2 regions of the Allobosea sp. Root670 genome follow, and region 2 is predicted to be linked to the other one. Evidence: predicted binding sites of a transcription regulator. Region 2 holds the regulator's gene; the other holds the start of a gene.
What was found. The regulator PhoB, encoded in region 2, activates phosphate uptake and scavenging genes when phosphate is short. The targets are predictions, from matches to a motif close to TGTCATNNANCTGTCAT.
Positions count from the first base shown of each region.

Region 1: the regulator PhoB is predicted to act here: its motif matches at 11,322-11,338, upstream of ugpB (sn-glycerol-3-phosphate ABC transporter substrate-binding protein UgpB).

Region 1 covers NZ_LMJU01000019.1:121,492-137,237, reverse strand. Annotated here, with positions in the region: gene ASE61_RS23060 (ABC transporter permease) at 1-779, shown strand, start outside; gene ASE61_RS23055 (cytidine deaminase) at 781-1,191, shown strand; gene ASE61_RS26700 (purine-nucleoside phosphorylase) at 1,227-2,036, shown strand; gene deoC (deoxyribose-phosphate aldolase) at 2,040-2,801, shown strand; gene deoA (thymidine phosphorylase) at 2,801-4,126, shown strand; gene ASE61_RS23035 (2-hydroxyacid dehydrogenase) at 4,123-5,067, shown strand; gene nth (endonuclease III) at 5,071-5,772, opposite strand; gene ASE61_RS23025 (DUF2244 domain-containing protein) at 5,793-6,335, shown strand; gene ASE61_RS23020 (class I SAM-dependent DNA methyltransferase) at 6,320-6,934, opposite strand; gene ASE61_RS23015 (methylated-DNA--[protein]-cysteine S-methyltransferase) at 7,248-8,144, shown strand; gene ASE61_RS23010 (hypothetical protein) at 8,151-9,872, opposite strand; gene ASE61_RS23005 (fumarylacetoacetate hydrolase family protein) at 10,016-11,194, opposite strand; gene ugpB (sn-glycerol-3-phosphate ABC transporter substrate-binding protein UgpB) at 11,423-12,748, shown strand; gene ugpA (sn-glycerol-3-phosphate ABC transporter permease UgpA) at 12,824-13,705, shown strand; gene ASE61_RS22990 (creatininase family protein) at 13,705-14,454, shown strand; gene ugpE (sn-glycerol-3-phosphate ABC transporter permease UgpE) at 14,454-15,302, shown strand; gene ASE61_RS22980 (sn-glycerol-3-phosphate import ATP-binding protein UgpC) at 15,310-15,746, shown strand, end outside.
Region 2 covers NZ_LMJU01000017.1:480,608-496,353, reverse strand. Annotated here, with positions in the region: gene ASE61_RS20385 (hypothetical protein) at 1-932, shown strand, start outside; gene ASE61_RS20380 (hypothetical protein) at 880-1,455, opposite strand; gene ASE61_RS20375 (hypothetical protein) at 1,452-2,012, opposite strand; gene ASE61_RS20370 (hypothetical protein) at 2,009-2,605, opposite strand; gene ppk2 (polyphosphate kinase 2) at 2,697-3,650, opposite strand; gene ASE61_RS20360 (ATP-binding protein) at 3,772-4,830, shown strand; gene pstS (phosphate ABC transporter substrate-binding protein PstS) at 4,945-5,970, shown strand; gene pstC (phosphate ABC transporter permease subunit PstC) at 6,127-7,101, shown strand; gene pstA (phosphate ABC transporter permease PstA) at 7,110-7,994, shown strand; gene pstB (phosphate ABC transporter ATP-binding protein PstB) at 8,040-8,840, shown strand; gene phoU (phosphate signaling complex protein PhoU) at 8,864-9,583, shown strand; gene phoB (phosphate regulon transcriptional regulator PhoB) at 9,597-10,304, shown strand; gene ASE61_RS20325 (STAS/SEC14 domain-containing protein) at 10,308-10,694, opposite strand; gene ASE61_RS20320 (LysR family transcriptional regulator) at 10,752-11,678, opposite strand; gene argH (argininosuccinate lyase) at 11,774-13,189, shown strand; gene ASE61_RS20310 (amino acid ABC transporter permease) at 13,186-14,079, shown strand; gene ASE61_RS20305 (amino acid ABC transporter ATP-binding protein) at 14,076-14,870, shown strand; gene ASE61_RS20300 (ABC transporter substrate-binding protein) at 14,906-15,736, shown strand.

The DNA.
Region 1 (15,746 bases), on a different contig from region 2:
TTGGCGCCGGCATTCTGGCATCGCTGGCGCTGGCGCTGGTCCATGGCTTCGCCGCGATCACCTGGCGCGGCAACCAGATCGTCTCCGGCGTCGCCATCAACATGCTGGCGGCGGGGCTGACGGTCGTGCTCGGCAATGCCTGGTACGGGCAGGGCGGGCGCACCCCCTCGCTCGAAGGTGCGGCCCGCTTCGGCGACCTCACCTTGCCCTTCGCCCGCTGGGCGCGCGAGCACGTTCCCGGGCTCGGGTTGATCTATGACGAGGTGGTTTCCGGCCATGCCGCCCCGGCCTATCTCGCCTTCCTCTGCGTGGTCGTCACGGCTTTCGTCCTGAAGCGCACGCGCTTCGGCCTGCGCATACGCGCCGTTGGCGAGAATCCGGCGGCGGTCGATACCGCCGGCCTTTCGGTCGCGGGCCTGCGCTATGGCGCCGTCGCGATCTGCGGCCTGCTCTGCGGCATCGGCGGCACCTATCTCGCCGTGGCGCAATCTGCGGGGTTCCTGCCGCATATGACGGCGGGGCGTGGTTTCATCGCGCTCGCAGCCGTGATCTTCGCCAATTGGCGACCCTGGCCTGCGCTCAGCGCCTGCCTGCTCTTCGGCCTGCTGGACGCGGTTGCGATCAGGCTCCAGGGCGTGACCCTGCCCGGCATCGGCCTCGTGCCGGTGGAAGCGATCCAGGCCTTGCCCTATCTGATGACCATAATCCTGCTCGCCGGCTTCATCGGCAGGGCGACACCGCCGAAAGCCTCTGGCCTGCCCTATGTCAAGGAACGCTGATTTGCCGGCCGATATCGATTTCGAGGCCCTGTTTGCGGCCGCCGCCGCCATCCAGCCGCGCGCCTACGCGCCCTATTCGCGCTTCAAGGTCGGGGCTGCATTGCTGGCCGATGACGGCGCGGTCCATGCCGGCTGCAATGTCGAGAACGCCGCCTATCCCGTCGGCTCCTGCGCCGAGGCCGGGGCGATCGCCGCGATGATCGCGGCTGGCGGGAAGGCGATTCGCGCCGTCCTCGTTTTCGGCGAGGGGGCCGAGCTGGTCACGCCCTGCGGCGCCTGCCGCCAGCGCATCCGCGAATTTGCTGCGCCCGAGACGCCCATCGCCATCGCCGGGCCGGAGGGCATCAGGGCTCGCTTCACGCTGGAGGAACTGTTGCCAGCCTCCTTCGGACCGGCCAATTTGCCGCGGTGATTTGGGCTGCTCCGGCGGCCGGAAGGGAGCATGCGATGGCGGCCGATCCGGCCTGCGACGAGGTGGCATCCATCCTGGCGGACCGGGGCATCGACGCGATCGATTGTGCGATCGTGCTCGGCACCGGCCTCGGCGCCGTCGCCGAGGATGTCCAGGACGCGATCCGCATTCCCTATGCCGAACTGCCCGGCTTTCCGCGCGGCGAGGTCTCCGGCCATGCCCGCCAGCTCTGCTATGGCACGCTGCATGGCCGCAAGGTCCTGATTTACCAGGGGCGCGCCCATTACTACGAGGGCGGCGATTCCACGGTGATGCGGGTTCCGCTCGGCGTACTCACCGCCTTCGGCTCGCCGCCGCTGGTCCTGACCAATGCGGCAGGCTCGCTCTCGGCGGAGATGCGTCCGGGCAGCCTTGCTCTCATCACCGACCATATCAACCTGAACGGCCCCAATCCGCTGATCGGCGACAGGGGCGACGGCCGCTTCGTGCCCATGGTCGATGCCTATGACCCGCATCTGCGCGGCCGCTTCAAGCGCGCGGCCGAAAAGGCGGCGCTGTCGCTCGGCGAAGGCGTCTACATGTGGTTCACCGGGCCGAGCTTCGAGACGCCGGCCGAGATCCGCATGGCGAAGGTGCTGGGCGCCGATCTCGTGGGCATGTCGACTGTGCCGGAGGTCATCCTGGCGCGGCGCTGCGGTTTGCGCGTCGCCGGCCTGTCCATCGTCACCAATATGGGTGCAGGCCTTCATGGCGGCACGCCGCATCACACCGAGACGCGCGATGTCGCATCCCTTGCCGCAGGGGCGCTCAGGCGCCTGCTGCGTGCCTTCCTGTCGGAGTTGTAAGCCATGTCCGATGCCGATTTCGCCCGGCGGGCGCTCGCCTTGCTCGATCTCACCGATCTTGCCGACAATGCCACGGAGGAAGGCACCCGCGACCTCTGCCGGCGCGCCGTGTCGGGCCCGGTGCCGGTCGCTGCGATCTGCCTGTGGCCGCGCTTCGTCGCGACAGCACGCGCTGAACTGGGAGACGGCCCCGTTCGCATCGCGACCGTGGTGAATTTCCCCGATGGCGACACGCCGATCGCCCCGGTCATGCGCGAGACGGAAGAGGCACTCGCCGCCGGTGCCGACGAAATCGACCTCGTCCTGCCCTGGCGGGCCGTTCTCGCCGGCCATGTCACCTCGGCCGCCGCTATGGTCCGCAACGTCAAGGGGCTCTGCGACGAGCGGCGGCTGAAGGTGATCCTTGAGACCGGCGAACATCCCAATCTCGACAAGGTCAGGACCACCTCCGAGCTCGCCATCGCGGCCGGCGCTGATTTCATCAAGACCTCGACCGGCAAGACCGCGAACGCGGCCAGCATCCCGGCGGCGCGCGTGATGCTCAGCGTCATCGCGGAAATGGGCCGCCCCGTCGGGCTGAAGCCGTCCGGCGGCATCAGGACGCTGGCCGATGCCACGCGCTATCTCGATCTCGCCGATGCGATCATGGGTGAGGATTGGGCGACGCCCACGACGTTCCGCTTCGGCGCCAGCGGCCTCTATGGCGCGCTCGTCGAGGCCATCGATGGCGCCGCGCCCGATGCCGCGCCGCGTGGGGGCTATTGATGCGCCTGACCCAGGAGATCATCGCGGCCAAGCGCGACGGTGCAGAACTGTCCGATGCCGATATCCGCCAGCTCATCGCCGGCTTGCCGGACGGGTCGGTCAGCGAGGGGCAGGCCGCGGCCTTCGCCATGGCGGTCTATTTCAACGGCATGAACGAGCGCGAGCGTGTGGCGCTGACCCTTGCCATGCGCGATTCCGGCACGGTGCTGCGCTGGGACGACCTGCCCGGTCCGGCGCTCGACAAGCACTCGACCGGCGGCGTCGGCGATACGGTGAGCCTGCCACTCGCGGCGGCGGTCGCGGCCTGCGGCGGTCATGTCCCGATGATCTCCGGCCGCGGTCTCGGCCATACCGGCGGCACGCTCGACAAGCTCGACGCGGTGCCGGGTTACGTCACGCAGCCCGGCATCACCCTGTTCCGCAAGGTGGTGCGGGAAGCCGGCTGCGCCATCATCGGCCAGACCGCCGATCTCGCGCCGGCCGACAAGCGCCTCTATGCCATCCGCGACGTCACCGCGACGGTCGAGACCATTCCGTTGCTGGTCTCCTCGATCCTGTCGAAGAAGCTCGCCGCCGGCCTGCACGGCCTCGCCATGGACGTGAAGTTCGGCTCCGGCGCCTTCCTGCCCGACTACGGCAAAGCGCAGGCGCTGGCACAGGCGCTGGTCGGCGTCGCCAATGGCGCCGGCCTGCCGACCAACGCGCTCCTGACCGATATGAGCGAGCCGCTCGCCTCGGCCGCGGGCAATGCGCTCGAGGTCGCCTATGCGCTCGACCATTTGACCGGGCGCCGCCGCGAGCCGCGCTTCCATGAGGTCACGGTCGCGCTCGCCGCCGAGATGCTGTTGCTCGGCAAGCTCGCCCCGGATCTCGACACCGCCCGCGCGAAGATCGAGCAGGCCTTCGCCTCGGGCGCTGCGGCCGAGCGCTTCGCCCGGATGATCGTCGCGCTCGGCGGCCCGGTCGATTTGCTGGAAGCCCCGCAGAGGCATCTGGCCGCCGCTCCCGTCGTGAAGCCGGTCTATCCCGAAACGCCGGGGGCCGTCGCTTCCGTCGATACGCGCGCGGTCGGGCTCGCCGTCGTGGCGCTCGGCGGCGGCCGGGTGCGGCCGCAGGACCCGATCGACCATGCCGTCGGCATCGTTGCGCTGGCAGGCATCGGCGACGATGTCGGCTCCGACCGGCCGCTCGGCATCGTACATGCCCGCAACGAGGACGGCTACGCTGCGGCAAGCGAGCGCTTGCGCAAGGCCTACCGGATCGGAGAGGGTGCGGCGCGTGGCCCGCTGGTTGCGGAACGGATTACGGAGAGGGTGTCGGGATGAGTTTGCTTCTGGCCATGACCGGCTGGCATATCGAGGACTGGCGCGCGCGCTTTCAGGCGCTGCTGCCGGATATGCCCGTCGTCGTCCTCGGCGAGCCCTTCGACCGTCGCGCCGTGCATTACGTCGCGAGCTGGAAGCACCCGCCCGGCAGCCTGACCGGCCTGCCCAACCTTGCCGCGATCTTCTCGCTCGGCGCCGGCGTCGATTTCCTCTTCGCCGACGACAAGCTCCCGGCGGCGCCGATCGCACGCATCGTCGACCCCGATCTGACGACGCGGATGAGCGAATATATCGTCCTGCATTGCCTGATCTACCTGCGCCAGCAGCGCCGCTACGACCGCCAGCAGCGCGAGGCGCTCTGGGACGACGACCGCAACCAGCCGGCCGCCCGCTCGGTCCGCGTCGGCGTCATGGGGCTGGGCGAGCTCGGTCAGGATGCGGCGCGCAAGCTCGCCGTCATCGGCTTCGACGTCGCCGGCTGGAGCCGTTCGCCAAAGACCATCAAGGGTCTCCAGACCTTCTCCGGCGAGGACGGCATGAAGGCGTTCCTCGCCCGGACCGACATCCTCGTCAGCCTCCTGCCGCTGACCCCGGATACGCGCGGCATCATCAATGCCGAGCTGCTTTCAGGCCTTGCGCAGGGCGGGCGCCTCGGCGGGCCGTTCCTGATCAATGCCGGGCGCGGCGGCTTGCAGGTCGCGGACGACATCCTCGCCGCGCTTGACGCCGGCACGCTGAAGGGTGCGACGCTCGATGTCTTCGAGACCGAGCCGCTGCCTGTGGACTCGGCCCTCTGGAGCTATCCGGGCGTGACGGTGACGCCGCATAATTCGGCGATGTCGGAACCCGAAGCGATCGCCACGGCGGTTGCCCAGCAGATCGGGCGGCTGGAGGCGGGCGAGCCCTTGCTCAACCTGGTTGACCCGGCGCGGGGCTACTGAGCCTCAGGCGATCCGCTTGTCCGCGGAATCGCAGAGGTCGTTCTGGATGCAGCGCAGGCATTCGGGCCGCAGCGCCTTGCAGGTATAGCGCCCGTGCAGGATGAGCCAGTGATGGGCGTGCCGACCGAATTCCGGCGGCACGGCCTTCTCCAGCCCGAGTTCGACCTGCAGCACGTTCTTGCCCGGCGCGATGCGCAGGCGGTTGGCGATGCGGAAGACATGGGTGTCGACCGCATGGGTGGTCTCGCCGAAGGCGATGTTGAGCACGACATTGGCGGTCTTGCGGCCGACGCCGGGCAGGCTCTCCAATGCCTCGCGCGTCGCCGGGACCTCGCCGCCGAATTCGGCGATCAGTTGCTCGCAGAGCGCGATCACGTTCTTCGCCTTGGTGCGGAAGAGCCCGATCGTCCTGATGTAGTCGCGCACGGTCTCCTCGCCGAGCGCCAGCATCTTGGCGGGCGTGTCGGCGATGGCGAAGAGGGCGCGGGTGGCCTTGTTGACGCCGGCATCGGTCGCCTGCGCTGAGAGCACGACCGCGACGAGCAGCGTGAAGGCGTTCACCGATTCCAGTTCGCCCTTGGGCTCGGGATTGGCGGCCTGGAAGCGGGCGAAGATCTCGCGGATCTCCGCCGGCTTGCGCGCGCGCGGCAACGTGATGCGCTTTGCCGACGCAGCCGTGCGAGGGGGCCTGTTCCGCTGATCCATGACGGCGTTATAATCGTCGCATGACACCCGGCAATAGCCCCGGCAGTGATAGCTTTGGCAGCGAGATCGCGGACGCGTCGCAGCGGCCGGTCTTCGACGCGACGATCACGCCGCATCGATCGCTCGGCCAGAACGGATTCCGCATCGTGATGACGCTGGTCTGCCTCGCCAGCGTGATTTCCTCGCTTCCCTTCGTCCTGCTCGGTGCCTGGCCCGTCGCGGGCTTCTTCGGGCTCGACATCGTCGCGCTCTTCGTCGCCTTCCACGTCAATTTCCGGCATGCGCGCGCCTTCGAGCGCATCGTGGTGACGCCGCTGGAGGTTTTTCTGCGCAAGGTCTCGCATCACGGGCGCGAGGCGGTCTGGCGCTTCAATCCGGCCTGGACCCGGCTCGAACGCCAGACGGACGAGGATTACGGCCTGCTCGCCCTGACGCTGGTCTCGCGCGGGCAGAGCGTCGCGATCGCCTCCGCGCTCTCGCCGCAGGAGCGTTCCGGCTTCGCCGATGCGCTGGGCTCGGCCCTGTCGAGCGCCCGCCGCGGGCCGGATTACGGCACGCCTTGAGCCGCTGCGGCGAGCCAGATCGTATGGCCGCCGCAGCTTGGGTCCTCGACGATATGGTCGATGACGGCGAAACCGCTCTCCGCCAGCAGGGTCCGGTATTCCCCGGGATCGAGGCTGCCATGATAGAGCGCCTCGCTTTCGAAGCTGCCGATCGCCTCGCCATGCGCCGGGCCGCTGGTGAACAGCAGGGCCGCGCCCGGCGCGGCATGGCTCGCGAAGACCTTGAACATGCCGCGCTGGTCCTCCGGCGTCAGGTGGAAGAACGAATCCCAGGCGATCAGCCCGTCGAAGCGGCGGCCAAGGGCGAGGCGGCGCATGTCGGCGACCTGCCAGTCGCCCTCGGGAAAGCGGGTCCGGCACAGCGCGATCATCGCCGGGGCGGAATCGACGCCGGTGACGGCATGACCGTGTTCGATGAAATGGCGGGCGATCGGCTGCCCGGTGCCGCAGCCGATATCGAGGATCGTGGCGCCGGGCGCGAGCAGGTCCCGGAAACGCGCGAGCCACGGGCCTTCCATAAGCGTCTTGCCGCGCAGGCCGTCATAGGTGGCGGCGTGGCGCTGGTAGAGATCGATGATGGCATCGGCGGGAGAGGTCATGACCCTATGAGCCCTCATCCTGAGGAGGCCCGCAAGGGCCGTCTCGAAGGATGCTCCAGGAAGCTCCGGAACCATCTGGAACATCCTTCGAGACGCCGCTAACGCGGCTCCTCAGGATGAGGGCTGAGGATGGGGACGATGCGGAGGGCAACCCCGCCCTTGCCAGCTTTCGGGTGGGAACGGCATGGTGGGCACCCTAGATTCGCATCATGACGAACGATGCGAGGTTCCCATGAACGCTCATGCTCCGATGAAAACGGCGATGACCCCGACGCGCTTCTCCAATGCGGTGCTGGCGCGCGCCACCGATGCGATGCCAAGCGAGGCCGATTTCCCGGCGGTCGCCCCCGGCTCGGACTACGACACCGTCCGGCGCATCCTCTCCTTCATCACCCATAACTGGCGCGAGCAGCCGACGATCGAGGCGATCGCGGAAGCCGCTGGCGCGACCCCGACCGATGTCCACCACCTCTTCCGCCGCTGGTGCGGCCTGACGCCGAAGGCTTTCCTGCAGGCGATCACGCTCGACCATGCCAAGGGGCTGCTGTCGTCCTCGGCCAGCATTCTTGACACGGCGCTTGAGGTCGGCCTCTCCGGCCCTGGCCGCCTGCACGATCTCTTCGTGACGCATGAGGCGATGTCGCCCGGCGAATGGAAGACCGGCGGCGAAGGTCTCAAGCTCTCCTATGGCTTCCATGCATCGCCTTTCGGCGAGGCGCTGGTGGTGATCACGGAGCGCGGCCTCGCGGGCCTCGGTTGGGTCTCGAACAGCGCCGATGGCGGCAAGGTCGTCGGCGGGCGGGCCGAAGCGCTGGCCGACATGATGCGGCGCTGGCCCCATGCCGATTATCATTACGACCCGGTGCTGACGGCGCCCTATGCCGGCCGCATCTTCGAGCCCAAGGCCTGGTCGGCGGAGACGCCTTTGCGTGTCGTCCTGATCGGCACCGATTTCGAGGTGCGGGTCTGGGAGACGCTGTTGCGCATCCCCGTCGGCTGCGCCACGACCTATGGCGAGGTCGCCAGCCATATCGGCAAGCCCAGCGCGGCGCGGGCCGTCGGCATGGCGGTCGGCAAGAACCCGATCTCCTTCGTGGTGCCCTGCCACCGCGTCATCGGCAAATCCGGCGCACTGACCGGATACCATTGGGGCCTGACGCGCAAGCGCGCCATTCTCGGCTGGGAAGCCGGCCAGACGGCGGCCGGCTGACCCCGGTCACTTCCGCAAATACATGTCCCAGCAGGGCGCGAGCGCGATCCGCTCGCGCCCTTCGAGCGCTGCGGCGAAATGGCTGCGGATCATCTCGCGCGGCGTCGTCACCGGGCATTTCGGCATCAGCATCGCGTCGGTCTGCCTGAGCGCCTCGATGGTGCCCGGCTGCAGGTCCGGCGTGCTGCGGCCGGGATCGACTCCGACCGGCACGACGCGCGGCGGCATGCGCTGCAGCAGATAGTTCAGCGGATCGACGAAATCGAAGGTGAAGAAGCCGTTGAGCTCGCGCTTGTTGGCGGCTTCCCAGGCCTTGATCGCGGTCACCGCCTGCTGGATCTCGAGCATCCAGGTCGCCTGGTAGTCGATCTCCGAATAGAGGATATAGGACGGCAGGATGTCGCGCCGGATCAGGTCGCGATAGCCTTCGGGCTGCGTCGCGTAGTGGTCGAGCATCGCGGCGGCGCGTGCGGCGATGTCCGGCTTCACGCTGATCCGGCCGAGCGGCCCGAGATCGGGCACGTCGAGTGCGACATAGGTCGCCCCGCCCATCACCGCGCGCATCCCGCGCTCCATGCAGATGATGGCGCTCGGCAGCGAGACCGCGAGCGTCAGTACGAGGACCACCGGCCGCATGCGGTCGTTGCGCCGCTCCCACCAGTCGAGGATGAGCGGCAGGAGGATCGGCCACAGGCCGATGAATTCGAGCGAGCCGGTATTTTGCGTCTCGAACAGGGCAAGCGCGAACAGGCCTGCTGCGAACCAGCCGATCGGCGCATCCGCGAGCGCCCGCCAGCCGGCCAGCGTCGCCGGTAAACCGTCGCGCCAGGAGGCGTAGGCGAGCACGGCGAGCAGGATCAGCGACGGGCCGATCACGTTGAACTTGACCGAGGCCACGGTCAGGAAGCGCGGCAGCAGCGTACCGGTGTTGAGGCCGAGAAGGGTCAGGATATCGATGATGTAGGCGGAGCTGAGCCCGGTCGCGAGTTCCAGCACGCCCAGTGCGAGGATGACGAGCCCGGCGGCGATGATCGCATCGCGGAAGCGCATCCGGCCGCTCAGCGTGGCGTAGCCGACGAGGAGCGTGCCGGAGACGGCGCCCGTGACCTTCGTCAGGAAGAGCGTCAGCATCAGCACGGCCACGAGCGCGATCTGCAAGCTGCGCCGCGGCTCGAACAATAGGGTCGCGATCAGCAGGTAGAGCTGCAAGGCGACATGGCGGTTGTAGAAGCCGTATCCGTCGAAGCCGGGCGATGGGTAGAGCCCGTGCAGGTTGATCGGCAGCGCCGCGAACAGCAGGAAGGGCAGCACCAGCGCCAAAGCCTGCGGGCGGGAGCGCCGGGCGACCTCGCCGGCGAGCAGCGCCAGCACCGGCAGCATGATCGGCAGCAGTGCCCAGTTGATCAGCAGCATCGGCTGCGCATCTGGGAAAACGGCGTCGAGCCCGGCGGCAAAATAGAAGCCGAGCGGACCGATCGGCGCGAAGAAATCGATGGTCGGGACCTGGCCGAGGCCGATGCGCTGGATCGCGTCGAGATAGACCACCGTATCCCAGGCATTGGGCCCGAGCGGCAGGCGCAGCGGCAGGATCAGCGCCGCGACGGCCAATGCGGCGAAAGCCACGATCCAGGCGAGGGGCGAGCCGGCCAAGCGCATCGCTGCTCCCTTGCCGATGAAATCCTTGCCGTCGATTTGGGAGTTTTCTGTCCCGATTTCGCTCATCGCCACGCCGAACCCTCCTGGTCCAGCCCGCTCTGTGGCAGAAAAAACTTACCAGCTGCCTGACGGAAAGGCAGGTTCTCGCCGAATTTCGGTAAGAACCCGCGGTTCCGCTGCTGCCTTTCTGTCAGTTCGCCCGTTCCGGTGCCGGGTCAGAGCAGTCCGCGCCCAGCCAGGTAACGCATCAGATGCGAGGCGCCATAGGTCCAGGGTGCGCATTCATCGGTGCGCTTCATCCGGTTGACCAGGCTGCCGAGCTCGGGCGCGGCGATGGTGACGATGTCCCCGTATTTATGGGTGAAGCCGCCGCCGGGCGCATCGCGATCCTTGATCGGCGCGAACATGGTGCCGAGATAGAGCGCCGCCCCGTCCGGATATTGATGATGCGGGCCGATCATCTGGGCCGCGAGATCGGCGGGGTCGCGGCTGATCTTCGCGATCGAGGAGGAGCCCTCCAGCCGGAAGCCGTCCTGCCCCTCGACCGTCAGCGTCACCGTCGTCCGGCGGACATGATCGAGCGTGAAACCGGCATCGAACAGGCGGATGAAGGGGCCGACCGCCGCGGCGGCGTTGTTGTCCTTGGCCTTGCCGAGCAGCAGGGCCGAGCGGCCCTCGACATCGCGCAGGTTGACGTCGTTGCCGAGCGTGGCGCCGACGATCCGCCCATCCGAGGCGACGATCAGCACGATCTCCGGCTCGGGGTTGTTCCAGCTCGAGGCCGGATGCAGGCCGGCATCCGCGCCGGTGCCGACCGTCGACATCGGCGGCGCCTTGGTGAAGATCTCGGCATCCGGCCCGATGCCGACCTCGAGATACTGGCTCCAGGCACCCTGCTTGATCAGCACCTCCTTGAGATGCATCGCCTCGGGCGAGCCGGGCTTGAGCTTCGAGAGATCGTCGCCGATGAGCTTGCCGATCTCCTCGCGGATCGTCGCTGCGGCGGCCGGGTTGCCGCGCGCCTTCTCCTCGATCACGCGCTCCAGCATCGAGACCGCGAAGGTGACGCCGGCCGCCTTCACCGCCTGCAGGTCGAGCGGCGAGAGCAGCCAGGGCCGCGTCGGGTCGCGGCCGTCCACAGGCGTGTTGGCGAGGATGTCGGTGAGCGAACCGATCGCCTCGCCTTGCGCCGCGCGCAATGCAGCTGCCGGATCGGCGTTCTCGCAGAGGTCGCGGCTGGTCGCGAAGCTCTGGGTGACATCGATCACCTGCCCACCGCGCAGCGTCACCACGGCGGGCCCGCCGAGATCGGGACGCCAGACGCGGCCCGCGAGCGCGGCGGCCTCGGCATCCGCGGGCAGGGTCGTGGTCACGGCAAGGTCGAGGCTGGGCATGGTGGCATCCACAGGCGGATTCGGATCGGGGAGCGCAGATCAGCCGGTTCTGCCGGAATGTGCAAGCGAGAGGCCGTCACGGCCGATGCCGGACCTCCGACCCAGACCATAGGCTGATTGCGCTGGTCGTCATCGATTTGTCATTGAAATGTCGCCTGCGCTTCATGCTAGCTTGCGCACCAACGACAAGAACCGCGGCGGCGCCCGCCCGCGGAAGGGAGACATTCCATGAGCATCAAATCGCGCATCCTGATGTCGGTCGCGGCCTTTGCGCTGGCCGGCGCCTCGCCTGCCCTCGCGCAGACCGAGATCCAGTGGTGGCACGCGCTGACCGGCGCCAATAACGACGTCGTCGTCAAGCTCTCCGAGGATTTCAACGCCTCGCAGAAGGACTACAAGGTCGTTCCGGTCTACAAGGGCTCCTATCCCGACACGCTGAACGCCGGCATCGCCGCCTTCCGCGCCGGCCAGGCGCCGCACATCCTGCAGGTCTTCGAGGTCGGCACCGGCACGATGATGTCGGCCAAGGGCGCGATCAAGCCGGTCCACGAGATGATGAAGGAAGCCGGCGAGAAATTCGATCCGAGCGCCTATCTGCCGGCGATCAGCGGCTATTATTCGACGGCCAAGGGCGAGATGCTCTCGATGCCGTTCAACTCCTCGTCGATGGTGATGTGGTACAACAAGGACGCCTTCAAGAAGGCGGGCCTCGACCCCGAGAAGCCACCGAAGACCTGGCCCGAGACCTTCGAGGCCGCCAAGAAGCTGAAGGCCGCCGGCTACGACAAATGCGGCGTCTCGAACGCCTGGGCGCCCTGGGCCAATATCGAGCAGTTCGGGGCCTGGCACAACATCGCGCTCTCGACCAAGGTCAACGGCATGGCCGGCGCCGACGCCGTGCTGAACTTCAACAAGAGCCCGGCCTTCCTGAAGCACTGGACCAACCTGGTCGAGCTGCAGAAGGACAAGACCTATGACTATTCCGGCCGCACCAATAATGGCGAGGGCCGCTTCACCTCGGGCGAATGCCCGATCTTCCTGACCTCCTCGGGCTTCTTCGGAAACGTCAAGGCGAACGCCAAGTTCGACTGGGCCAACGCCGCGATGCCGTACTATGCCGACGTGCAGGGCGCTCCGCAGAACTCGATCATCGGCGGCGCTTCGCTCTGGGTGATGGGCGGCAAGAAGGCGAACGAATACAAGGGTGTCGCCAAATTCTTCACCTTCCTCTCGAATGTCGACCGCCAGGTGAAGCTGCATACCGAGTCGGGCTATCTGCCGATCACCAAGGCAGCCTATGAGAAGGTCAAGGCGTCCGGCTTCTACAAGGACAAGCCCTATCTCGAGACCCCGATCCTCGAGCTGACCAACAAGGCCCCGACCGACAACTCGAAGGGCCTGCGCTACGGCAGCCTCGTCCAGATCCGCGACATCTGGTCGGAGGAGCTGGAGGCGGCGCTGAACGGCCAGAAGTCGCCGCAGGCGGCGCTGGATGCGGCGGTCGAGCGCGGCAACCAGATGCTGCGCCAGTTCGAGCGCACTGCGGCCCGCTGAGCATTTCGCTCTTGCATAGCTGAGGCCATCCCGGGCAATTGCGCCCGGGATGGCCGTCTCGTTCCAAGGAAGCCGATGCAGAAGAACGCATATTTCAAGGGGCTGACGATCCCCTTCCTGCTGCTTCTGCCGCAGCTCGCGATCACCATCGTGTTCTTCTACTGGCCGGCGAGCCAGGCGGTCTGGCAGAGCTTCCTGCTCGAGGATGCCTTCGGCATCTCGACGCAGTTCGTCTGGTTCGAGAACTACCAGGCGCTCTTTGCCGATCCCGGCTATCTCAAGGCCTTCGTCAACACCGCGATCTTTTCCACCTTCGTCTGCGTTCTCTCGCTCTCGATCGCACTGCTCTTCGCCGTGATGGCGGACCGGCAGATCCGCGGTGCCGAGATCTACAAGACCCTGCTGATCTGGCCCTATGCAGTGGCGCCCGCCATCGCCGGCGTGCTCTGGCTGTTCATGTTCGATCCCTCGCTCGGCATGCTCGCGCGGGGCCTGCAATCGCTGGGTATCCCGTGGAATCCGCGCCTCAACGGCAACCACGCCATGCTGCTGGTCATCCTCGCCGCGACCTGGAAGCAGATCAGCTACAATTTCCTGTTCTTCCTCGCCGGCCTGCAATCGATCCCGAAGAGCGTGATCGAGGCGGCGGTGATCGACGGCGCCCGGCCGATGCGCCGGTTCTGGACCATCGTCTTCCCGCTGCTCTCGCCGACGACCTTCTTCCTGCTCGTCGTCAACATCGTCTACGTCTTCTTCGACACCTTCGGGATCATCGACACGGTGACTGGGGGCGGCCCCTCGGGCGCGACCGAGACGCTGGTCTACAAGGTCTTCTCCGACGGCAAGGGCGGCTCCAATCTCGGCGGCTCGGCGGCGCAATCGGTGCTGCTGCTGATCATGGTGATCGGACTGACCGCGGTGCAGTTCCGCTTCATCGAGCGCAAGGTGAGCTACTGATGGCCTCCGTACTCTGGCAGGACCTGACCGCCGAGGAACTGCGGGTCAAGGCGGCGGCGGACGCGATCGTCGTCCTCCCCGTCGCCTCGATCGAGCAGCACGGCCCGCATCTGCCCGTCGGCGTCGACACCATCCTGTGCGGCGGCGTCTGCAAGGCTGCGGCCGAGCGGGCCGACGATGTCGACGTCGTCGTGGCGCCGACGCTCTGGTGCGGCATGGCCGAACATCACATGGCCTTCGGCGGCACCTTCACCTTCGATATCCCGACCTATCGCGCCGTGCTGCTGTCTTTCCTGAAGAGCATCGAGCGCCACGGCTTCCACCGCGTGCTGATCGTCAATGGCCATGGCGGCAACATTGCCGCGCTCACCGCCTTCCTGCCCGATTTCGCCCGCGAGACTCGGCTGCATGTCGAGGCGACCACCTATTTCATGCTGGCCGAACAGGCGCTCGGCCCTCTCCTGGAGGATCAGAAGGGCGTTCAGCATGCCTGCGAGGTCGAGACCTCGATGATGATGGTGCTGGCGCCGGGCTCGGTCCGCGAGCCACGCCTGTCCGAAGCCTTCGGCGCGCTGGACCGTGCGCCCCGCCGGCAGGTCGTTTCGCGCCACCGCTCCTTCCGGGAGATGACCGAGACCGGCGTGGTCGGCGATGCCCGCCGCGCCACGCCGCAGAAGGGCCAGGCCTGTCTCGATGCCTGCGCCGATGCGCTGGCCGATCTGCTGCGCGCGATGGAGAGGGCCACCTGATGGTCGAGGACCGCCGCCTGGGCGACCTGATCGCCTATATCATCCTGACGATCGGCGTGCTGATCGTCGCCTTCCCGGTCTGGCTGACCTTCGTCGCCTCGACCTGGGACGCCGCGACCGTGATCAACGGCCAGATGCCGCTCTATCCCGGCCCGTATTTCCTGGAGAACTACAACCGCATCCTGTTCGTGGGCACGTCGAGTACGACGCGCGAGCCGGTCATCCACATGATGCTGAACTCCTTCATCATGGCCATGGCGATCGCGCTCGGAAAGATCTTCATCTCCGTGCTTTCGGCCTATGCGGTGGTCTATTACCGCTTCCCGTTCCGCATGGCGGCGTTCTGGATCATCTTCATCACGCTAATGCTCCCGGTCGAGGTCCGCATCTTCCCGACCTTCAAGATCGTCTCCGATCTCAACATGCTCGACACCTATCAGGGCCTCGCCATCCCGCTGATCGCCTCGGCGACGGGCACGCTGCTCTTCCGCCAGTTCTTCATGACGATTCCGGACGAGTTGCTGGAGGCCTCGAAGATCGACGGTGCCGGCCCGTTCAGGTTCTTCAAGGATACGCTGCTCCCGCTCTCGATGACGACGATCGCGGCGCTCTTCGTGATCCAGTTCATCTATGGCTGGAACCAGTATCTCTGGCCGCTGCTGGTGACGACGAAGGACTCGATGCAGACCATCGTCATCGCCATCAAGAAGATGATCGTCACCGCCGACGCTCTGACGGAATGGCAGCTCGCCATGGCCACCGCCATGCTGGCGATGCTGCCGCCCGTCCTCGTCGTCATCGCCATGCAGAGGCTCTTCGTGAAGGGCCTGGTCGAAACCGAGAAGTAACCCGCGAATGGCTCAGGTCACCCTCACCAACGTCAAGAAGGTCTATGCCGGCGGCGTCGAGGCCGTGAAGGGCGTCTCGTTCGACATCCCCGATGGCGGCTTCTGCGTGCTCGTCGGCCCCTCCGGCTGCGGCAAGTCCACGCTGCTGCGCATGGTCGCCGGTCTGGAGACGATCTCGTCGGGCGAGGTGTCGATCGGCAGCCGCGTCGTCAACGAGATCGAGCCGGCCGACCGCGACATTGCCATGGTGTTCCAGAACTATGCGCTCTACCCGCATATGAACATCTACGACAACATGGCCTATGGCCTGCGCAATCGCGGCACGCCGAAGGACGAGATCGACAAGCGGGTGCGGGAAGCCGCCCGCATCCTGGCCATCGAGCCCTTCCTCGAGCGCCGGCCGCGCCAGCTCTCCGGCGGCCAGCGCCAGCGCGTCGCCATGGG
Region 2 (15,746 bases):
TCGGCGACACGGTGCGGGATTACTCGCTGCTGGCGCTGGAGATGGCCGATCTCGGCCAGAAAGTGTCGCTGTTCGACGTCCCGGCGACGCTCTGGCTCGGCATCGCGGTCGCGCTCGCCTTCGGGATGCGCAGGCTCGCGAAATTGATGCAGACGCGCAGCTCGCGCCCGGCCTGGCAATTCGTCATCGTGCTCTGCGATGCCAACTGGATCTTCGTCGGCCTCTATGCGCTCGCGGGGTGGAAGAATGCGGCTTGGGCCTGGATCGGCACAGGTGGGCCGCTGCCCTATCTGACCCGGGCGCGCGACCTTCTTCTCGGGCTGATCGGCAAGGCGCAGGCGGCGGCGCCCGTCGCGGTCGATCTCGCGCCGCCTTCTTTGCAGAGCAGCGCGCAGGGGCTTTTTCTCTACGCGCTGCTGCCGCTGGTCTGGCTCCTGATGGCGGCGGTGATCTACGGCTTCGACATGAAGGACGCGGCGGCCCTGAGTGGTCACCGGCGCACCGCGGCGGCCTTGTCGCGCTATGGGCGACTGCCGAAATTCCTGCGCGAGTTCCTCGACCATTTCGTCGCCGGCTACCGCTCCCGCTACCTGCCGATCGCCAACAGCGTGCGGCTCGCCTTCGGGGCGGGGCTCGCGGTGCTGATCGGCTTCGTCCTGCTCTATCGCCTCATCGGCTGGGCGGCGGCCTGGGGCTGGATCGGCCTCGCGCATCTGATCGGGCCGCAGGAGCTGCCGGCCTGGCAGGCGCTGGCCAGCATCATCGCCTTCTTCCTGGGCGGTCCCAGCGACATCCGCGGCGGCATCCTGGTCGAGGCGCTGCGCATCTGCCTCATCGCGGCCGTGGTGGAGCAGGCATCGGCAAAGCGGGTCGAGGCGCTCAGTTCGTCCGCGCAAAGCGAAGGTAGCGCGGCCGCGACGCCGGCAGGCTGATCGTGACATCGGCCGTCGCGAAGGCCGATGTCGGCAGGATGAAGCTCTCGGTGATCGCGACGGTCGAACCGGTAACCGGCTTGCCGAGGAAGGCGGGACCGCAGGTCTTGCCTAGGTCCTTGTCGCGGCTGAGAACGCGCCTCGCCTCGCTCGGCGCCAGGAAGGCGGGCTGCCAGCGCCGGCCGTCCGGGGCGAGCAAGGCGATGCGACAGGGCGGCTGCGCAACGCTCTCCGCATCCAGCACCTTCGCCTCGAGGCGCAGCAGCGCGACGGCAGAGCCGTCCGGCCGTTCGGCGATGCGCTGGAGGCTGACGATGCGCCATTCGGCGCCGGCGAGGGAAGCTGGCCGGTCGAACGGCGAGGTCTGCGCGACGAGATCGCTGGCTCCGGCCCAGGCCGAGACGGTCTTGTGCGCCTGCACGAACAAGGCCAGCGGCAGGACGATCGGCAGTGCCCAGAGGCAGCGCCTGCGCCAGTTCGGCGGCGGCTTCGCCGCGGGTTCGGCTACGGTCGCGTCCGTCATGTCAGCGTTTCCAGGTCGAGGGTTTCGGCCTGCTCGATACGCTCGTTGGGGATCGTGATGCGCAATTGCGTGTCGAGGCGCGGCCAGCGCGACATCGAGACGAGCAGGGCGCCATTGCGCGCCGCGTCGCGGCCGATCTCGAAGATCAGCAGGCCCCGCTGTGGCAGGCCGGGTTCGAGGCGCCTGCCGCGCAGGAAGCCACGGACCGACTCGGCCCGCTCGCTTGCCTCGAAGCGCAGGCCGGACGCCGCCAGCCAGGTTGCGCCGCTGAGTGCCGTGGTGGCGGGGGTGCCCTCGACCTCCACGACGGCCACGGCCCAGAGCCCGCCGGTGTCACGGTCGTAGCTGCGGCCGAAGGCTTGCCAGCGCAGGCGCTCCGCCAGGACGACCTTTTCGACGCGCAGGGTGAAGCCGCGGGCATTTGTGGTTGTGCCGGCGACGCCGTGCTGCGTGATCGGGCCGGTGATCTCGCTATAGCCCGGCGTGGTCTGCTGCAGGGCGAAGAGGAGCAGCGCCGCGACGGCGAGCGCGGTGACGCGGGCGAGGGCGCGGATCATGAGCCGCCGCCTTCCGTTCGCAGCGGCAAGGTGATCGCGGCGACGGGCTTCCGATTGAACCAGCCTGGCGCGGCGAGGAGATTGTCGCGCGGCTTGAAGGTCTCGCCGGTGACGACGACGCGGATGGCTTCAGGCGCCGGCGCAGCATCCGGCAAGTCCCAGACCATGCGGATGCGCTCCGGCAGGCCAGGCTGCAGGGCGCCGAGGATGGCGCCGTCGCGCAGCAGATAAGCAGTCGGCAAAGGCGAAAGGCCAGCGATCGGCGGATCGAAGCTCAGGATGCGGGCAATCGCGTTGCTGCTCTCCGAACTTCGGTTCATCAGGTCGAGATCAACGCTGAGCGCCTTCGTGCCGGGCCGTCCGCGATAGCCGTCGGGGCGCGGGGCGCTGCTCAATCCGGCCTCGCGGATGACGACCTGCCAGCGCCCGGCGGCAATGGGCTGCCCGGCCTGCGCAGCCGGAAGATTGGCGGGTGGCATCGCCTCGCGCAGGGTCTGGGCGGTGGTCAGCCCAAGCGCCAGCAAGCCGCCGATGCCGATCGTCAGCTTCGACGCGAAGGATCGCCGCAGGCTTGCGAAAGCCGTGGTCGCCATGGGCCGGTTGCTCGTCTCCGCTCCGGTCAGAGCCTGAAGATCACCCGATTCTGTGACCGGAATCCGGCAGGAGCGGTTCGGTGGGCCGGAATCAGTGGCTTTCGGGTTCGCCACCGTTGTCGAGATAGCGGCTCACGGGGATGACGATCTCCTCGTCGAGCGTGCCGATCGCGGCCTCGTCCTTGTCCTTGTAGGGGATTGCGCGCAGGACGTGGCGGATGGCGTTCAGTCGGGCGCGGAGCTTGTCGTTGCTGCGCACGACATGCCAAGGCGCGGCTTTGGTCGAGGTCCGGGAGAGCATCTCGTCGAAGGCGCGGGAATAGTCGTCGAAGCGCGGGACCGACTCGAAATCGATCGGCGAGAGCTTCCAGCGCTTGAGCGGATCATGCCAACGGGCGTGCAGGCGGGTCATCTGCATCTCGCGGCCGATGGTCAGGAACAGCTTGATCAGGCGGATGCCGTCACGGGCGAGCATGCCCTCGAAGGCGGGGGCCTCATCGAGGAAATGCTCGGTCTCCTCCGGCTTGCAGAAACCCATGACGCGCTCGACGCCGGCGCGGTTGTACCAGGAGCGGTCGAAGAACACGATCTCGCCGGCTGTCGGCATCTGCGCGGCATAGCGCTGGAAATACCACTGGCCCTTCTCCGTATCGGAGGGCTTGGACAGGGCGACGATGCGGGCCTGGCGCGGATTGAGATGCTGGGTGAAGCGGGCGATGGTGCCACCCTTGCCGGCGCCGTCGCGGCCCTCGAAGACGATGACGATGCGCTCGCCATGCTTGCTCGCCCAGCGCGTCAGCTTCTGCAATTCGATCTGCAGCGGCTCCATCTCGCGGTTGTAGCGCTTGCGCTTCATCCGCTTGCCATAGGGGTAATTGCCGCTGTGATAGGCGGCGTCGATGATGGCTTCCGGCAGGCTGTCGGCCTCGATGTCGAAGCCCTTCGGCTTTTTGGATCTGGTGCGGGTTTTGGCTGGCTTGCCGTGCTCCTCCGACGGAGCGACGACAGATTCCTTCGCGCCCGGATCCGAGAATTTCTTGGCCATCGTCCTGTTCTCCGCTTTGGATCAGCCTAGCCGGCTAGCTCGCGGAAGGGAATTGACGCCTGCCGCTGTTCCGCTCAGGAAGAGGCCCCGTCGGCATCCGCCGTCTGTCTCCGGGCTTTGCATGGTCAATCTTTCCGCTTCCAATGCCGCGCTGGTGCGGGACGTGGTCGAGGCGCTCGGCGCGCCGGCCGTGCTGCTCGACGGGCAGGGTGTGGCGCAGGCGCTGAGCCCGGCCATGCAGGCGCTGATCCCGGGGCTGGCGGCCGGCAAGCTCCTGGCGCTGGTGCTGCGCGATCCCGACCTCAACGACGCGATCGAGCAGGTCGCGATCGAGGGTGGCGCCAAGACCATCGAGCTCATCGAGCGCGTGCCGGTGGAGCGGACCTTCCGCATCCATATCGCCGCGCTGCGCGACAGCGGTCTGCGCCATGCGACGCTGCTCACCTTCCAGGACCTGAGCGAACAGCGCGTGATCGAGCGCATGCGCGTCGATTTCGTCGCCAATGCCAGCCATGAACTGCGCACGCCGCTGGCTTCGCTGCTCGGCTTCGTCGAGACCTTGCAAGGCCCGGCGCGCAACGACGAGCGGGCGCGCGAGCGCTTTCTCGGGATCATGCGCGAGCAGGGTCTGCGCATGGCCAGGCTGGTCGACGACCTGCTCTCGCTATCGCGGATCGAGCAGCGCGCCCATGTGGCGCCGGATACCCCGGTCGATCTGGCGGGTATCGCCCGCGAGATCGTGGATTCGCTGACGCTGATGGCCCGCGAGCGACAGGTCGCATTGGTGCTGAAGACGCCGCGCGAGGCGTTGCAGGTGCCGGGCGATCGCGACGAATTGCTGCGCCTGATGGAAAACCTCGTCGAGAACGCCATCAAATACGGCAAGCAGGGCGGGGAGGTCGCGGTCACCGTCGACGCCGGCGAGAGCGAGGCGAGCTTCAGCGTGCGCGACGACGGGCCGGGTATCGCGCCGGAGCACCTGCCGCGCCTGACCGAGCGCTTCTATCGGGTCGACACCGCGGCCAGCCGCGAAGCGGGCGGCACCGGGCTGGGGCTTGCGATCGTCAAGCACATCGTGCTGCGCCATCGCGGCCGGCTGACGATCGAGAGCAAGTCGGGTGAGGGGGCGACCTTCCGGGCGATCCTGCCGCGCTTCGAGGCGGGGCGCACCAACGGCTGATCCGTGCATGACAGCCATTCATGACAGCTTTCATGACGAACTGTCATTTGGCTGTCATACAGAGGGTGTTCTGACAGGGTCGCTGCAAACAGCGATCAGATGAGGACTTCTCACATGCGCAAGATTCTTGTTCTCGCGGCCGTTGCCGTCGGGATCGCCGGTTCCGCCCAGGCCGCCGACATCACCGGTGCCGGCGCGACCTTCCCCTTCCCGATCTATGCGAAGTGGGCCGAGGCCTACAAGAAAGAGACGGGTATCGGCCTGAACTACCAGTCGATCGGCTCGGGTGGCGGTATCCGCCAGATCAAGGCCAAGACCGTCGCCTTCGGCGCCACCGACGCCCCGCTGAAGGGCGCAGACCTGACCAAGGACGGCCTGATCCAGTTCCCGACCGTGATGGGCGGCGTCGTGCCGGCCGTGAACATCGCCGGCGTCGAGCCCGGCAAGCTCAAGCTCTCGGGCGAGATCATCGCCCAGATCTATCTGGGCGACATCAAGAAGTGGAACGACCCGAAGATCGTCGCGCTCAATGCCGGCGTCACCCTGCCGGACGCGAACATCAACCCGGTCTATCGTTCGGACGGCTCGGGCACGACCTTCGTGTTCACCGACTACCTCTCCAAGGCCTCGGCCGAGTGGAAGTCGAAGATCGGCGCCAACCAGTCGGTCCAGTGGCCGGTCGGCATCGGCGGCAAGGGCAACGAGGGCGTCTCGGCCTCGGTCAAGCAGGTCGCCAACTCGATCGGCTATGTCGAATATGCCTATGCCAAGCAGAACAAGCTCTCCCATGCCCTGGTGAAGAATGCCGACGGCAACTTCCCGGCGCCGGAAGAGAAGGCCTTCCAGGCCGCCGCCGCCAATGCCAACTGGAACGAGCAGCCGGGCTTCGGCATCTCGCTCAACAACCAGAAGGGCGCGGATGCCTGGCCGATCACCTCGGCGACCTTCATCCTGGTCTATGCCAAGCCGGAGAAGCCGGAAGAGACGCAGGCCGCTCTGAAATTCTTCGACTGGGTCTACAAGAACGGCGACAAGCTCGCGAGCGAGCTCGACTACGTCGCCCTGCCGACGAACGTGAAGGACCAGGTCCGCAACGCCTGGAAGGGCGTGACCGACACGGCCGGCAAGCCGATCTTCTGATCGCTGCCATCGACAAGGCGAGGCGGGGTTCGACCCGCCTCGCCGCACTCTTCAAGCCCTCATCCTGAGGAGCCCTGTTCGGGCGCTCCTCAGGATGAGGGCTGGGATCGGGCGGACCCTCCGACGATCCCGGCCATGCCACCGGAGCCTTCGCGGATGACCGCAGCAACCGACATGACGAGCATTCCCGGCGCGACGCCGATCGTGCGGAAGACGCCGAAGGCGACCTTCGATGCCATCTTCCGCAATGCCAGCTTCGGTGCGGCGCTGCTGGTGCTGGTGCTGCTCGCCGGCATCATGGTCTCGATGGTCATCGGCGGCTGGCCGGCCTTCCGCGAATTCGGTCTCGGTTTCATCACCTCCAGCGTCTGGGATACCCAGAACGAACAATACGGCGCCTGGCCGGCGATCGTCGGCACGCTCTCGACGGCGCTGATCGCGCTGGTGATCGGTGTGCCGCTCTCGCTGGGCATCGCGGTCTACCTGACCCAGCTCGCCCCGGCCTGGTTCAAGAAGCCGGTCGCGACCGCGATCGAGCTGCTCGCGGCCGTGCCCTCGATCATCTACGGCATGTGGGGCCTGTTCGTCTTCGTGCCGCTCTTTGCGGCTTATGTGCAGATCCCGCTCTCGAACATCGTCGAGGGCCTTCCGATCGTCGGCACCGTGCTCTACTCGCGCTCGCCTTCGGGATTGGGCATCTTCACGGCGGGCATCATCCTCGCCTTCATGATCATCCCCTTCATCGCCTCGATCACCCGCGACATGCTGGAGCAGATCCCCTCCGTGCTGCGCGAGAGCGCCTATGGCATCGGGGCGACGACCTGGGAGGTCGTGCGCCATGTGCTGGTGCCGCAGGCCGGCGTCTCGATCATCGGCGCGGTCATGCTCGGCCTCGGCCGCGCGCTCGGCGAGACCATGGCGGTGACCTTCGTCGTCGGTAACGCCAACCGGCTTTCGGCCTCGATGTTCGACCCGGGTTCCACCATCGCCTCGCGCATCGCCAACGAGTTCAACGAGGCGCTGGGGCTGCAGCTCAACGCATTGATCGCGCTGGGCTGCATCCTGTTCTTCGTCACCTTCGTCGTCCTCGTCATCGCGCGGCTGCTGGTCGCCCGCGTCAAGCGCTACTGAGGCCCTCCATGACCATGACGACCACGCCTCGCGAACTGCCGCATCAGCCCTGGGGCCGCGTGCGCCAGTCCCGTCGCACCGCCGACCGGCTGATGAAGATCATCGCCACCGGCTTCACCTTCATCGCCATCTTCGTGCTGTTCTGGATCCTCGGCATGCTCGTGGTGAAGGGCCTCGGCGGGCTTTCGCTCGCCACCTTCACCGCGGTCACGCCCGGCCCCGGTACGGAAGGCGGCGGCCTCGCCAATGCCATCGTGGGATCCTTCGTGCTGACCTTCCTCGGCATCGCCATCGCCACGCCGATCGGCGTGCTCGCCGGGACCTGGCTCGCGGAATACGGCCGCGGCTCGCAGCTCGCCAACCTGATCCGCTTCATCAACGACATCCTGCTCTCGGCGCCGTCGATCCTGATCGGCCTGTTCGTCTACGTCATCCTGGTCGAGCCGTTCCGCGGCTATTCCGGCTGGGCCGGCGGCGTCGCGCTCGGCATCATCGCGATCCCGGTGATCGTGCGCACCACCGAGGACATGCTGAACCTCGTGCCCGGTCCCTTGCGCGAGGCTGGCGCCGCGCTCGGCGCGCCGCCTTCCGTCGTGATCACATCGGTGACCTGGCGCGCGGCCAAGGCCGGCATGGTCACCGGCATCCTCTTGGCGCTCGCCCGCATCGCCGGCGAGACGGCGCCGCTGCTCTTCACCGCGCTCAACAACAATTTCTGGTTCTCGCCGACGCTCACCGGCGGCGTCTCCAACCTGCCGGTAACGATCTACCAGTTCGCCTCCGCCCCTTACGAGAACTGGCAGCAGCTCGCCTGGGCCGGCTCGCTCATCATCACCGTCTCGATCCTCGTGCTCTCGATCGTTGCCCGGCGCATCGTCGCCGGCAGCAAGTGAGCCTGAAACCAACCCGGTCGCGACCGACCTTGAGGACCTAAGTCGATGCTTTCGACCCTTGAACTCTCCCCCCAGTCGCTCGATGCCGAGGCGCCCGTCCGGATCGCGGTGAAGAACCTCGATTTCTACTACGGCGAGCACAAGGCGCTGAAGAACATCAATCTCGACTTCCGTGATCGTCACGTCACGGCGCTGATCGGCCCGTCCGGCTGCGGCAAGTCGACCCTGCTGCGCATCTTCAACCGGATCTACTCGCTCTATCCGCAGCAGCGCGCGGAAGGGCAGATCATGCTCGACGGCCGCAACATCATCTCGAACGACGTCGACGTGAACGAATTGCGCTCGCGCGTCGGGATGGTGTTCCAGAAGCCGACGCCGTTCCCGATGTCGATCTACGACAACGTCGCCTTCGGCATCCGCCTCTACGAGAAGCCGCCGAAATCCGAGCTCGACGACCGTGTCGAGGGCGCGCTGCGCCGCGCCGCGCTCTGGGACGAGGTCAAGGACAAGCTGAAGAGCTCCGGCATGGGCCTCTCCGGCGGCCAGCAGCAGCGCCTCTGCATCGCGCGCACCATCGCGCAGAAGCCGGAAGTGATCCTGTTCGACGAGCCGACCTCGGCGCTCGACCCGATCTCGACCGGCAAGATCGAGGACCTGCTGGAGCAGCTCAAGAGCGATTTCACCATCGCCATCGTCACGCACAACATGCAGCAGGCGGCGCGCATCTCGCAGTACACGGCGTTCATGTATCTCGGCGAGGTCATCGAGTTCGCGCCGACCAACACGATCTTCATGAACCCGGCCAAGAAGCAGACCCAGGACTACGTCACCGGCCGTTTCGGCTAAGCGGCGACGAGGAGGACACCCCTATGACCGACCACATCGTCCGCTCCTACGACACCGATCTCGAAGGCATCCGCCGCAGCCTCGCTGAAATGGGCGGCATGGCCGAGCGCATGCTGGGCGACTCGACCGTCGCGCTCGTTCGTCGCGACACCGCGCTCGCTCAGAAGATCATCTCGGCCGACCAGCGCCTCGACAATCTCCAGCGCGAGGTCGAGGAGAAGGCCGTGCTCACCATCGCCCGGCGCCAGCCGCTGGCGCAGGACCTGCGCGAGCTGATCTCGGCGATCCGCCTCGCCTCCGACATCGAGCGCGTTGGCGATCTCGCCAAGAACATCGCCAAGCGCGCCGTCGCCATCGCCGGGCAGTTCCAGCCGCCGCATCGCGCGGTCGTCGGCCTCGAGCATATCAGCCGCCTCGTGCAGGCCCAGCTCAAGGACGTGCTCGACGCCTATGCCGCGACCAACGAGCAGAAGGCGCTCGAGGTCTGGAAGCGCGACGACGAGATCGACGCGCTCTATACCTCGCTGTTCCGCGAACTCCTGACCTATATGATGGAAGATCCGCGCAACATCACCTTCTGCACGCATCTGCTGTTCTGCGCCAAGAACATCGAGCGCATCGGCGACCACACCACCAATATCGCCGAGACGATCCATTACCTCGTCACCGGCGATTCCCTCGACGTGAACCGGCCGAAGCTCGACACGACCAATATCGAGGTCGAAGCGGTGACGGGAAGCTGAGGTCAAAGCCATCATGGCCGCACGTATCCTGATCGTCGAGGACGAGGAGCCGCTCACCCTGCTGCTGCGCTACAACCTCGAAGCCGAGGGCTTCGAGGTCGACAGCGTCGCGCGCGGGGATGACGCCGAGCTGCATCTGCGCGATTCCACGCCTGATCTGGTCCTGCTCGACTGGATGCTGCCGGGTCTCTCCGGCATCGAGCTCTGCCGGCGCCTGCGCTCGCGCCGAGACACCGAGCGCGTGCCGATCATCATGCTGACGGCGCGCGGCGAGGAGACCGAGCGCGTGCGCGGGCTTGCGACCGGCGCCGACGACTATGTCGTGAAGCCGTTCTCGCTGCCGGAGCTGATCGCCCGCATCCAGGCGCTTCTTCGCAGAGCGAAGCCTGGCCATGTCGCAGGGTTGCTCGCGGCCGGCGATCTCGAACTCGACCGCACGACGCGCCGCGTCCGGCGCGCCGGGAGCGAACTGCATCTCGGCCCGACCGAGTTCCGCCTGCTGGAATTCCTGATGCAGGCGCCGGGCCGGGTCTATTCGCGCGCCCAGCTCCTCGACGCTGTCTGGGGTCGCGACGTCTATATCGACGAGCGCACGGTCGACGTCCATGTCGGGCGGCTGCGCAAGGCGATCACGCCGGGCGACGCCAAAGACCCGCTGCGCACCGTGCGCGGCGCGGGTTACGCCTTCGACGAGACCTTCGCGCGCAGCGGCGCCGCGTAAGCCTCAGGCGTTCGGGCCGCCCTCGATATCGCCGGCCCAGGTCAGGGCCTTGTCATAGTCCTCGGGCTTGAAGGCGCGGACCTTGACGAAGGGGATCGCCGGGTCGAGCAGATCGACGAAGCCGGCGAGCCAGCCCTTGTCGGTGATCACGGCTTCCTTGGGGAAGCGCCTGAGCTCCCAGAGCTTGCCGAGGCTGTAGCGCGCGTCCTTCCAGGCCGCGGCCAGCGTCATGTCGGTGAAATCGGTCATGTCGGCGAGGATGCCGAGCTTCTCGTGACGTTCGAGCCGGGCGTCGATATCGGCCATGATGGCGTCGAGATCCTCAGCCGTGAGCGTCTGCGACAGCCGATAGGCGGCGACATGGTCCGGGGCTGGCAGAATGGTGAGCATGGCTCCTCCTCCTCGGGTGACAACGCGCAGGCGAGGGGGAGGTTTCGCCGGGTCCGGTCAGACGTAAGGGGGCGGCGCGCGCGTCGCTGCGTCGAAGCTCTCGGCCTCGGCCCGCAGCCAGGCGATGAAGGCATCCAGCCCCGGCCGCGGCGGCTGGTCGAGCGGCCGCGTCAGCCAGCAGCCGGTGGCGCTGGTGAAGCCGAGCCCCAGCGGATTGACGAGCGCGCCGGAGGCCAACTCGTCGGCGACGTAGCAGCGTGGCGCCAGCGCGAGGCCGAGGCCGGCGACGGCGGCGCTGGTGATCACGGAATAATAGCCGTAGCGCACGGTATGCTCCGGCACCGCGCCGCGCAGGTCATGGGCTTCGGTGAACTCGGCCCAGAAGGCCGGCATCTGGTAGTGCTGCAGCAGGGTCATCTTCTGGATATCGGCGGCGCGGCGGAAACCGCCCATCCGCTCGATCAGGCTCGGCGCGGCGACGAGCGCGACATCGCGGCCGAAGAGGAAATGCGCCTCCTTTCCAGGCCAGGGCGGGACGCCATGGGCGATCTCGATATCCGGCTCCTCGGTCTCGCTCTCGCTGACATAATTGGTGAACTGCACGTCGACGCCGGGATGGGCCTCGGCGAAGGCCGGAAAGCGCGCCATCAGCCAGCGTTCGCCGGCGATCGCGACCATATGCAGGCGGATCGGCCGGGCGATGGCGCTGCGCTCCGCAAGACGCCTGGCGCCGCGTTCCATCTGCTCCAGCGCGGCTTCCGCATAGGGCAGGTAGATCGCGCCGGCTTCGGTGAGCTTGAGGCCGAGCGGGCTGCGGTCGAACAGCACCGTGCCGAGATGGTGCTCCAGCGAGAGGATCTGCTTGGAGACGGCGCTCTGGGTCAGGTTGACCGCGAGGGCGGCACGGGCCGTCGAGCCCAGCCTTGCGACCGTCGCGAACGCCCTCAGCGCCGCGGCTGACGGGGGTGGCCGGCTGGCCGCCATGGGGTATTCCTTTTTGGACTATCTCGGCGGAGATCGTTTCGTTTGCCGGCCTCTCGGTCAAGAGGCCATTCTTCCTCAACGGGAGGAATGAGATCATGAACCAGACGACCCGACTCTGGGGCGGCCGCTTCCGCAAGCCGCCGGACCCGCGGCTGATGAAGCTGTCGAGCGCCGCCGGCGAACACGCAAGGCTGGTGCCGCAGGATGTCGCGGGCGGCAAGGCGCATGCGGCCGAGCTCGGACGGGCCGGCCTGCTGACTGCCGAGGAACTCCAGGCCATCCTGACCGCGCTCGACGGGATCGCCCGCGATACGGTCGAGGGGCGGATCGCGCCCGGGCCCGATGACGAGGACGTGCATACCTTCATCGAGCGCATCCTGACCGAGCGCGTCGGCTCGACCGGCGCCAAGCTCCGAGCCGGACGCTCGCGCAACGATCAGGCGGCGAACAATCTCAAGCTCTATCTGCGGAGCAAGTCGCGCACGCTCGCCGGCATGCTGGCGGAACTGCTGACCGCGATCGCCGACCAGGCGGACGAGCATGCGGCGTCGGTCTGCCCCGGCTTCACCCATCTCCAGAGCGCGCAGCCCGTCACTTTCGGCCACTGGCTGATGGCGCATGGGCAGGTGTTGATGCGCGATGCCTCGCGCCTGACCGACTGGGAGAAGCGCTCCGGCCAGTCCCCGCTCGGGGCGGCGGCGCTCGCCGGTTCGGCGATCACGCTCAATCCGGAGCTCAGCGCCAAGGCGCTCGGCTATGACGGGCCGTTCGAGAATTCGGTCGATGCGGTCGGCGCGCGCGACCATGTCGCCGAGTTCCTGTTCGTCGCGGCGATGCTGGCGACGAACCTGTCGCGGCTCGCGGAGGAGGTGACGCTGTGGACCTCCCGGCAATTCGCCTGGGTGACGCTGGATGACGCCTTCGCGACCGGCTCGTCGATCATGCCGCAGAAGAAGAACCCGGATATCGCCGAGATCTCGCGCGGCCGGGCGGCGCGATTGACCGGCGATCTCGTCACCATGCTCGGCGCGCTGAAGGGGCTGCCGCTGTCCTATAACCGCGACCTCGCGGAGGACAAGCGCACCGGTTTCGACGCCGTCGACGTGCTGGAGGAGGTGCTGCCGGCCTTCGCCGGGCTGATCGCCAGCATGAGCGCCGATGTCGCGACGATGCGGGCGCAGGCCGGCTCCGGCTTCGCGCTGGCGACCGAGGTGGCCGATCATCTCGCTCGCAATGGCGTGCCCTTCGCCGAAGCGCATGAGATCACCGGTGCGCTGGTGCGCTATTGCGAGGAGATGGGCCGCGAGCTTGAAACGCTCGATGCCGTCGACCTCCGGGCGGTCGATCCGCGCCTCGATGCCGGCGTGCTCGACCAGTTGACGCTCGATGCCGCGGTCGCCGCGCGCAGCGGCCATGGCGGCACGGCGCCAGAGCGGGTGCGCGAGCAGATCGCGCGCTTCCGTGGCAAGCTCGCCGCTCTCGAAACCTGGAGCCGGGAGACGAAGCGATGAGCGACGCCACCTCGCCGATCAGCAGCCGCGATCTCGCTGCGGTCTCGCATCTCAGGATCGTGCCGCGGCGCTTCTACGGGCGCTGGGTCGCGTCAGTGATCATCCTCGCGATCCTCGCCTGGATCGTGATGGCCTTCGTCGAAGGTGACATCGCCTGGCCGGTGGTCCGGCAGTTCTTCACCGCGCCGGCGATCATCGCCGGTCTCGGCAACACGCTGATCATGACGGTCTGCGCGATGACGCTGGGCATCGTGCTCGGGGTGATCTTCGCGATCATGTACATGTCGCCGAACCCGGTGCTGCGCAGCGCGGCGCTGTTCTACATCTGGTTCTTCCGCGGCACGCCGCTGCTGCTGCAGCTGCTGATCTGGTTCAACCTGGCGCTGGTCTTTCCGACCATCGGCATCCCCGGCCTGTTCTCCTGGCGCACGATCGACATCATCGGGCCGTTCATGGCGACGCTGCTCGGGCTCGGCATGAACCAGGGCGCCTATACCGCCGAAGTCGTGCGCGGCGGCATTCTCTCCGTCGATACCGGGCAGACCGAGGCCGCCAAGGCGATCGGCATGACCCGGCTGACGACCTTGCGCCGGATCGTGCTGCCGCAGGCGATGCGCGTCATCATCCCGCCGGTCGGCAACGAGGTGATCAGCATGGTCAAGCTGACCTCGGTGGCGAGCGTGATCCAGTATGCCGAGATCCTGCGCAACGCGCAGACGATCTACTACGCCAATGCCCGGGTCATCGAGTTGCTGATCGTCGCGGCCGGCTGGTACCTGCTCGTGGTGACGATCCTGCAGATCGGACAGTATTTCCTCGAACGCCATTTCTCGAAGGGGCGGGGAGGGCGGCGCACCAAGCGCGCCGCGGTGCAGGAGGAAACGGCATGAGCACGGCGGAGAACTCGGCGAAGGCCGATAGCGCGATCGTCACGATCGCGAATGTCAGCAAGATCTTCGGCGAGCTGAAGGCGCTGAACGACGTCTCGCTCTCGATCCAGCCCGGCACGGTGCAATGCATCATCGGGCCCTCGGGCTCGGGCAAGTCGACGCTGCTGCGCTGCATCAACCAGCTCGAGAAGATCGACAAGGGCGCCATCCGCGTCGATGGCGAATTGATCGGCTATCGCCGCGTCGGCGACGAACTGCACGAATTGACCGATGTCGAGATCGCGCGCCAGCGCCTCGTCACCGGCATGGTGTTCCAGCGCTTCAACCTGTTCAACCACATGACGGCGCTGCAGAACATCATCGAGGGGCCGCTCACCGTGCTGAAGCAGCCGCGCAAGCAGATCGTCGCCGAGGCGACGGCGCTGCTGGAGCGCGTCGGCCTCGCCGACAAGCGCGACGCCTATCCGAGCGAGCTTTCGGGCGGGCAGCAGCAACGCGTCGCCATCGCGCGGGCGCTCGCCATGAAGCCCAAGCTGATGCTGTTCGACGAGCCGACCTCGGCGCTCGACCCCGAGCTCGTCGGCGAGGTGCTCAACGTGATGCGCGATCTCGCGGCGTCCGGCATGACGATGATCGTGGTCACGCACGAGCTCGGCTTCGCCCGCGAAGTGGCAGGCGACGTCGTCTTCATGGACAAGGGCGAGATCGTCGAACAGGGCCCGCCGCAGACCGTGCTCGTCGCGCCCAGCCAGGCGCGCACGCGCGACTTCATCGCCGCCGTCCTGAAGTGACGGCGACGGATCAGTTCACCAGAGGGAGAGACCACATGCTTCGTTTGACCATCGTTGCCGCGCTGCTCGCCGGCACCGCGCTCGCCGCGCAGGCCCAGGCCCTGCCGGACCGCATCAAGACCGCCGGCAAGATCGTGATCGCGACCCAGCCGAACTATCCGCCGATCGCCTTCAAGGATGTCGCGACCAACCAGCTCTCGGGCTTCGACATCGAGCTTGGCGAGGCCATCGCCAAGGAGCTCGGCGTCAAGGTCGAGTGGCAGGAGACCGCCTTCGCCCAGATGCTGCCCTCGCTGCAGACCGGCCGCGTCGACGCGGTGATGGCGGGGATGAGCGACCTGCCGGCGCGGCGCGAGACCGCCGACTTCATCGACTACATGGATTCCGGTGCTCAGTTCTACACGGTCACCGCCTTCAAGGACACGATCAAGACCCCCGAGGACCTCTGCGGCAAGAGCGTCGGCGCCAGCCGCGCGACCAACTGGCCGCGCCAGATCGGCGAGTGGAGCGAGGCGAACTGCGTTGCCAAGGGCAAGCCGGCGATCAATGTGGTCGGCACCGAAGGCTCGGTCGATGCCCGCACCCAGCTCAAGACGCAGCGCCTGCAGGGCGGCGTCCAGGGCAGCGAGACGATGAGCCACTTCCAGAAGCTCGAGCCGAACACCTATATCGCGCTCGGCAAGCCTTTCACCCATTCGCTGGCCGGCATCCCCTTCGCCAAGACGGCGGAAGGCACGCAGCTGCGCGACGCGGTCAAGGGTGCGCTCGACCGGCTGCAGGCGAACGGCACCTATGACAAGCTGATCGAGAAGTACGGCCTCGCCAACAATGCGGTGAAGCCGGTCTCGATCAACCAGGGCAAGTAAGCCCTGCTTC